One region of the Paenarthrobacter sp. NPDC056912 genome, then DNA from elsewhere that is predicted to be linked to it. Evidence: riboswitches for the same ligand, from Rfam matches in the RefSeq annotation. Region 1 holds a riboswitch; each other region holds the start of a gene.

Region 1 (2,262 bases):
AACCAGGAAGACCGCGCCCCACCAGAAGTGTTCCACGAGCCAACCGCCGAAGATCGGGCCAAGGGCGGCGCCGCCGGAGAAGCCTGCCGCCCACACTGCGATGGCGAGCCGCCGGCGGTTCGGGTCCGTAAAGATGTTCCGGATCAGGGACAACGTTGAAGGCATCAGCATGGCGCCGAAGACGCCAAGGGCGGCGCGGCCGGCAATGAGCCATTCCGCTGAGGGGGCGAATGCCGTAGCAGCCGAAACCGCCGCGAAGCCCGTGCTGCCGATCAGGAGCAGCCGCCGTCGTCCGATCCTGTCGCCCAAGTTGCCCATGGACACAAGGAGGGCGGCCAGCACCAGCGGGTAGGCGTCAACGATCCATAGGAGCTGTACGCCGCCCACATCCAGGGAGCGGGCGATTTCCGGCAGGGCGAAGGTGAGCGCGGTGTTGTCGACGGCCACGAGCAGCACCGGGAACATCAGCAGTGCCAGGGCCGTCCAGTCGCGCCACGGTGCTGTTGTGCCCTTGATGGGCTGAGCGGAACGGGGTGCTTGGGTTGAGGACGGCGAGAACATGACTCTTACTGTACCGTCCAGACGGTACAGTTTCAAATGGAACCCCCCAAGCCTTTAGGGAATGATGTACACATGCCACGAAAACCAGTCGCCCGGGATGCCGTCCTGGATGCTTATGAAGCACTCCTCATCGAGGTGGGGGAGCGTGCTGCCACGCTCGACGCCGTCGCCAAGCGGGCAGGGGTATCCAAAGGCGGGCTGCTCTATCACTTCCCCAACAAGGAATCGCTGATCAGTGCCTTGCTGGAGCGCCTGGACCAATTGGCGCAGGAAGACATCGAACAGATGAAGGCCGCGCCGGACGGGTCCGCTGCGTATTTCATCCGGTCCTCGCTATGGGCCGGCACACCCATGGACCGTGCGTTCGTGGCCGCCACCCGCTTGGCCGAGGTAGCCCACGAAGAGACCCGACGCAGGTTCGCCGGCATCCAGAAGCAGTGGTTGGACGTGCTGGCCGAGGACGTCGGACCGGAGGTAGCCAAGGCCGTCAGTTACATGGGCGACGGCCTGTACTTCAATGCGATGTTCGAAGGTGGCCAGGAAGACGGCAAAGCGGGGCGGGAGGCCGACGTCGAGATCCTGCTGGGAGTCTTGGACCGCCTGCGGAAGTAGCGAGCCATCCATTTGCGGCGCCGCCCGCCGCGTAGGACAATTAACCCTTGTGGCGTGCCGTCAGTGGCGCCGCGCATAACTGAACATGCCTTTGATCTGCGGCGGGAGAGTCCTGCAGGCTAGTGATGCAGGCGCCGTAGGAGCAAACCCTCCCCAGGAATCTCTCAGGCCCATGCACCGCCGCGGCGAGGCAACTCTGGAAAGTAGCAAGTGCCCTAGGGCGCTGTGCTCACCGACGGTGCAAGCGATAGTTGTCCAACAACGCGCGGAAACTCTCAGGTCCAATACAGAGCGGGGAGGAACCCGAGCCACTGTGGCGTACCCAAACGCCGCCCAAGTATTGGAGTTCCTTCGTGACGGTTAGTTCTGCCTCCACCACCTTCGTCGATCGGCATATCGGCGCCCGCCGCCAGGCCGACATTGAGACCATGCTCAAGTCCGTCGGCTACGACACCGTTGACTCGCTGGTCGACACCGCCGTTCCGAACGACATCCGCCAGGACGTCGCCCTCACCTTGCAGGACGCGCTGAGCGAAGTTGAGGTCCTGGCCGAGCTGCGCAAGCTCGCATCCAAGAACAAGACGGCTGTTCAGATGATCGGCCAGGGCTACTACGACACCGTCACGCCCCCCGTGATCCGCCGGAACATCCTTGAATCCCCGGCCTGGTACACCGCCTACACCCCCTACCAGCCGGAAATCTCGCAGGGCCGCCTTGAAGCACTGCTGAACTTCCAGACCATGGTGCAGGACCTCGTTGGCCTGCCGATCGCCAACGCCTCACTCCTGGACGAAGCAACGGCTGTGGCCGAGGCCGTCCTCATGATGCGCCGCGCCAACAAGAACAAGGCTGCCCAGGACGGCAAGACTGTCCTCGACGCCGACTGCCTCCCGCAGACCATCGCCATCGTCAAGGGCCGCGCCGAAGCACTCGGCTTTGAGGTTGAGGTCGCCGACCTTTCCCTCGGCCTCCCGGAAGGTGCCATCAACGGCGTCGTCCTCCAGCAGCCCGGCGTTTCGGGCCGCGTGTTCGACCACTCCGCCGTCATTGCCGAAGCCAAGGAACGCGGCGCACTGGTCACCGTCGCTG
Region 2 (2,262 bases), on a different contig from region 1:
CGTCGAGCTTTGGCGCCACGGAGTTTCGGCGGCCTCGTTGAGGCGCAACAACAGGCTTCACGTGGTGGTTGCCGGGGACGTTGCTGACGAGGTGTTGAGCCATTGCGCCGGCCCGACCGCCACGATCGGCATCAGTGCTCCAGCCGCTGTTGCCGGACTCCAGCGTGCGCTGCAGGAGTCACTGTGGGCCCTCGGCTCGGCCCGGGCGAACAAGCTGGGCTTGGCCCGCTATGCGCAAGGGCCGTCGTGGCTTGGCCTGACGGGCTTTGAGGAGGGAACGGCGCTGGTTCGGCGCCTCCTGGGCCCGGTTTTTGACTACGAACAGCGTCAGGACGGCGATCTCATTGTCACGTTGAGGACGTATTTGGACTCGCAACGTTCGTGGCAGAAGACCGCCGCGGCCCTGTTCGCGCACCGGCAAACCATCATCTACCGGATGCGGAAAATCGGTGAGCTGACGGGGTTGGACATGGGTGAAACGTCCACGGTGGCGCAACTCTGGTTCGCCCTGCAGATCCATGAAGCGATGAAGGACTGACGGCGCACTCCCGAATCTTCGCCTTGCGCAAGATCAAAAGTACCCGCTATGGTGTGAAGCGTGTCACTGAAGGTGATGCAACGCTTTTGATCTGCGGCGGGAGAGTCCTGCCGGTACATCCAGTCAGGCGCCGTAGGAGCAAATCCTCCCCAGGAATCTCTCAGGCCCATGTACCGCCGCGGTTAGGCAACTCTGGAAAGTAGTCCGGGCAACCGGACTCACCGACGGTGCAAGCAGGCTATCAATCCTGCGGAATCTCTCAGGTCCAATACAGAGCGGGGAGGAACCCCACATCATCGTGGCGCTCATTGGGCGCCTGAATCATGGAGTTCCTCTTGACTGTTAAATCAACCCCCACCGCCTTCGCGGACCGGCACATCGGCGCCCGTCGCCAGGCCGACGTTGACACCATGCTCAAGGCCATCGGCTACGACTCTGTCGACGGCCTGGTAGACGTCGCGGTCCCCGATTCCATCCGTCAGGACACTGCCCTGAAGCTGCAGGAAGCCCTTACCGAAGTTCAGGTGCTGGCCGAACTGCGGAAGCTCGCGTCGAAGAACAAGACGGCCGTGCAAATGATCGGCCAGGGCTACTACGACACCGTCACGCCCCCGGTCATCCGCCGCAACATCCTCGAAGCTCCGGCCTGGTACACGGCCTACACGCCGTACCAGCCCGAAATCTCCCAGGGTCGCCTCGAAGCGCTCCTCAACTTCCAGACCATGGTCCAGGACCTCACCGGACTGCCCGTGGCGAACGCTTCCCTGCTGGACGAAGCCACCGCCGTGGCCGAAGCCGTGCTGCTCATGCGCCGCGCCAACAAGAACAAGACTGCCAAGGATGGCAAGACCGTCCTGGACGTAGACCTCCTGCCGCAGACCATCGCCATTGTGCAGGGTCGCGCCGAGGCGCTGGGCTTCGAGGTCGAGATCGCCGACCTGTCGGCCGGTCTCCCGGACGGCGACATCAACGGCGTCGTCCTGCAGCAGCCCGGCGTTTCCGGCCGCGTCTTCGACCACACCGCAGTGATTGCTGACGCCAAGGAACGCGGCGCGCTGGTCACCGTCGCTGCGGACCTGCTGGCACTCACCCTCATCACGCCTCCGGGCGAACAAGGTGCGGACATCGCCGTCGGAACCGCGCAGCGCCTCGGCGTGCCGCTGTTCTTCGGCGGACCGCACGCGGCCTACATGGCTGTCCGCGAAGGCATGGAGCGCACGCTTCCGGGCCGCATCGTCGGCGTCTCCAAGGACAACGCGGGCGTTCCGGCGTACCGCCTTGCCCTGCAGACCCGCGAGCAGCACATCCGCCGCGAGAAGGCCACGTCCAACATCTGCACGGCACAGGCGTTGCTGGCCATCGTCTCCTCGATGTACGCCGTCTATCACGGCCCCGAGGGCTTGAAGGCGATCGCCGAAACCGTCCACGGCCACACCCGCACCCTCGCCACAGCCTTGAAGAAGGCCGGCCGCGAACTCGTCGCTGATTCCTTCTTCGACACCCTCACCGTCCGCGTCCCGGGCAAGGCGGACAAGGTCATCGCCGCCGCCGAGGCTCGCGGCATCAACTTGCGGATCATCGACGCCGACACTGTTGGTGTTTCGGTTGATGAAACCACGACGCCGGAGGTCCTGTCCGCGGTGGCCGTCGCCTTTGGTGCCGGTCCGGTAGGGGACGCCTCCGGGTTCGAACTGCCCGAATCCGCAGTCCGCACCTCTGATTTC
Region 3 (2,262 bases), on a different contig from region 1:
GGCCGAGGACATGGCGGAGGTCAGCACTACCAAGTTGACGATGGTGGCTGCGGCGCCGAGGCCGGCCAGGGAGAACATGGCGATGAACGGGCTGTGTCCGGCGGCGAACTGCGTCCACGGGGTGACGGACATCAGGATAATGAGGGCGCCCACGTAGAACAGCAGGACGCGGATGGGGATGGAGTTGATGGCCTTGGGCAGGTTCTTCTCGGGATCCTTGGCCTCGGCAGCGGTGGTTCCCACGAGTTCGATGCCCACGAACGCAAAGACGGCGATCTGGAAGCCCGCTACGAAGCCCATGAACTCGTTCGGGAAGAAGCCGCCGTGGCTCCACAGGTTGGTGAAGCTGGCCGGTCCGGCGTCGGACTGGAAGCCGCTGAAGATCATGAACAAGCCAACGATGATGAGGGCCGCAATGGCAACGATCTTGATGAGGGCAAACCAGAACTCGGTCTCGCCAAAGGCCTTCACGGTGGCCAGGTTCAGGAGCAGGAGGATGCCGATGGTGATCAAGCCTGGCACCCACAATGGAAGCGACGGCCAGAGTTCCTGGGAGTACCCGGCGATCGCGATCACATCCGCGATGCCCGTGATGACCCAGCAGAACCAGTAGGTCCAGCCGGTGAAGAACCCCGCCCAAGGACCCAGCAGGTCGGCGGCGAAGTCGCTGAAGGACTTGTAGTTCAGGTTGCTCAAAAGCAGTTCGCCCATGGCGCGCATGACGAAGAACAGCATGAAGCCGATGATCATGTAGACGAAAATGACGGATGGGCCGGCGGCCGAGATGGTCTTGCCCGAGCCCATGAACAGGCCCGTTCCAATCGCTCCGCCGATGGCGATGAGCTGGATGTGGCGGTTGCTGAGCTGGCGCTCAAGATGGGGTGAATCGCTGGAAGGCGGGCGCTGAATCGTCAAAGGAACTCCATCGTTCAGGCGGCACGGGGTGCCACGTTGATTCGGGTTCCTCCCCGCTCTGTACGTGGACCTGAGAGTTTCCGCAGGCATGGGCCTGCTTGCACCTTCGGTGAGCCCGTATGCCGGACTGCTTTCCAGAGTTGCCTCGCCGCGGCGGTACATGGGCCTGAGAGATTCCTGGGGAGGGTTTGCTCCTACGGCGCCTGACGGGATGTACCGGCAGGACTCTCCCGCCGCGGATCAAAAGCGCGCACACCCAATTGGGTGATGCAGCTCACACAGTAACGAAGGCTGGAGGCAGCCGCAACCCCGCGTCGTTAGCGGCCCAGAATGCTACGGGCTATCTCGTCGGCATCGCGGAGGGTCCGCTGCCCGCTGGCATACGCCGGTCCGGTGAGCGGGCGCGCCTCTGCGGCGATGGCTGTCCCCCACTGGGACGCAGACAACTGGAGGCCCAGGACGTACAGGTCCTTAGTGACGGATCCGTTTGCTGCCAACGGCCGGTAAGGATGTGGTTCCACGTCCAGGCCGGTGGTCTGCATGGGCGTCCCCTCCACGCCCATCATGATCTTGGTGCGCACCAGACCGTCGGCCATGAGCTGTTCCAGCAGCGGCGACACGTTGATGCCCACCCTGTTCGCGGGCGACATCGCCTCAATCAGTGTCCGCGCCTCCACCGGTACATCGTGTACCCACGGAGAAGCCGCGCGGAACACCTTTGCGCCATGGTCCACGCTGAACTTGGGGTCCGGTCCAATAAAACTTACGACGCCGGCACGCGCCAAGGCGGCCAACTGCTCGGAGCGGAGCGCTGGCGCCCCACTGGCCAGCCCTTCCACGAACGACTCGAACCATCCGCGCAGTCCCGCCAGCCATGATTCGTCCGTGATTCCGCCGTCAGCCACCACGGACTTGAGGATCGCCCGGCCGGTGTGGAGGGCGCCGATCGCCATCTTCACAGGGTCCGACTCGCCCAGGGCAGATCTCCGGGCGTCATCATCGAGGTAGGCCGTGATCGCAGTGTCCAGATCCCGCCGTGACACGAAAGATCTCCCGGCCAGCGGCGCCGCGAGTCCACGAAGGTTCAGTCGGCGCGAGGCAACCACGTGCTTTTCCACAAGGTCGGCCACATCGCTTTCCCAGTTCGCCGTGGTGTGTGCATGCGGCTGCAGGGCATCTTCCAGGTCTGCCAGGAATTGCTGAGGGTCCTTGATAGCCGCGGGTTGAAAGGACCCAAGCGTTGAGTAGTAGGCCCACAGCGCATCACGGTGCAGCAGCGGCCAGAGGTCGTGATCGAAGCCGGGCTGGATTCCGGCCGCGCGGAACCGGTCCACGGCGTCTTCGGTC

The links. Region 1 has a riboswitch for glycine ahead of gcvP (aminomethyl-transferring glycine dehydrogenase). Riboswitches for the same ligand answer to the same signal wherever they lie in the genome.
Region 2: another riboswitch for glycine. It lies ahead of gcvP (aminomethyl-transferring glycine dehydrogenase); the one in region 1 lies ahead of gcvP (aminomethyl-transferring glycine dehydrogenase).
Region 3: another riboswitch for glycine. It lies ahead of cycA (D-serine/D-alanine/glycine transporter); the one in region 1 lies ahead of gcvP (aminomethyl-transferring glycine dehydrogenase).

Annotation. Positions count from the first base shown of each region.
Region 1 is NZ_JBHUCD010000016.1:4,707-6,968, reverse strand. Features, by position in the region: gene ACFRJ9_RS16850 (MFS transporter) at 1-561, opposite strand, end outside; gene ACFRJ9_RS16845 (TetR/AcrR family transcriptional regulator) at 634-1,173, shown strand; glycine riboswitch at 1,266-1,363, shown strand; gene gcvP (aminomethyl-transferring glycine dehydrogenase) at 1,527-2,262, shown strand, end outside.
Region 2 is NZ_JBHUCD010000019.1:107,553-109,814, forward strand. Features, by position in the region: gene ACFRJ9_RS19095 (PucR family transcriptional regulator) at 1-538, shown strand, start outside; glycine riboswitch at 626-724, shown strand; gene gcvP (aminomethyl-transferring glycine dehydrogenase) at 874-2,262, shown strand, end outside.
Region 3 is NZ_JBHUCD010000001.1:359,387-361,648, reverse strand. Features, by position in the region: gene cycA (D-serine/D-alanine/glycine transporter) at 1-915, opposite strand, end outside; glycine riboswitch at 1,060-1,158, opposite strand; gene ACFRJ9_RS01675 (FAD/NAD(P)-binding protein) at 1,233-2,262, opposite strand, start outside.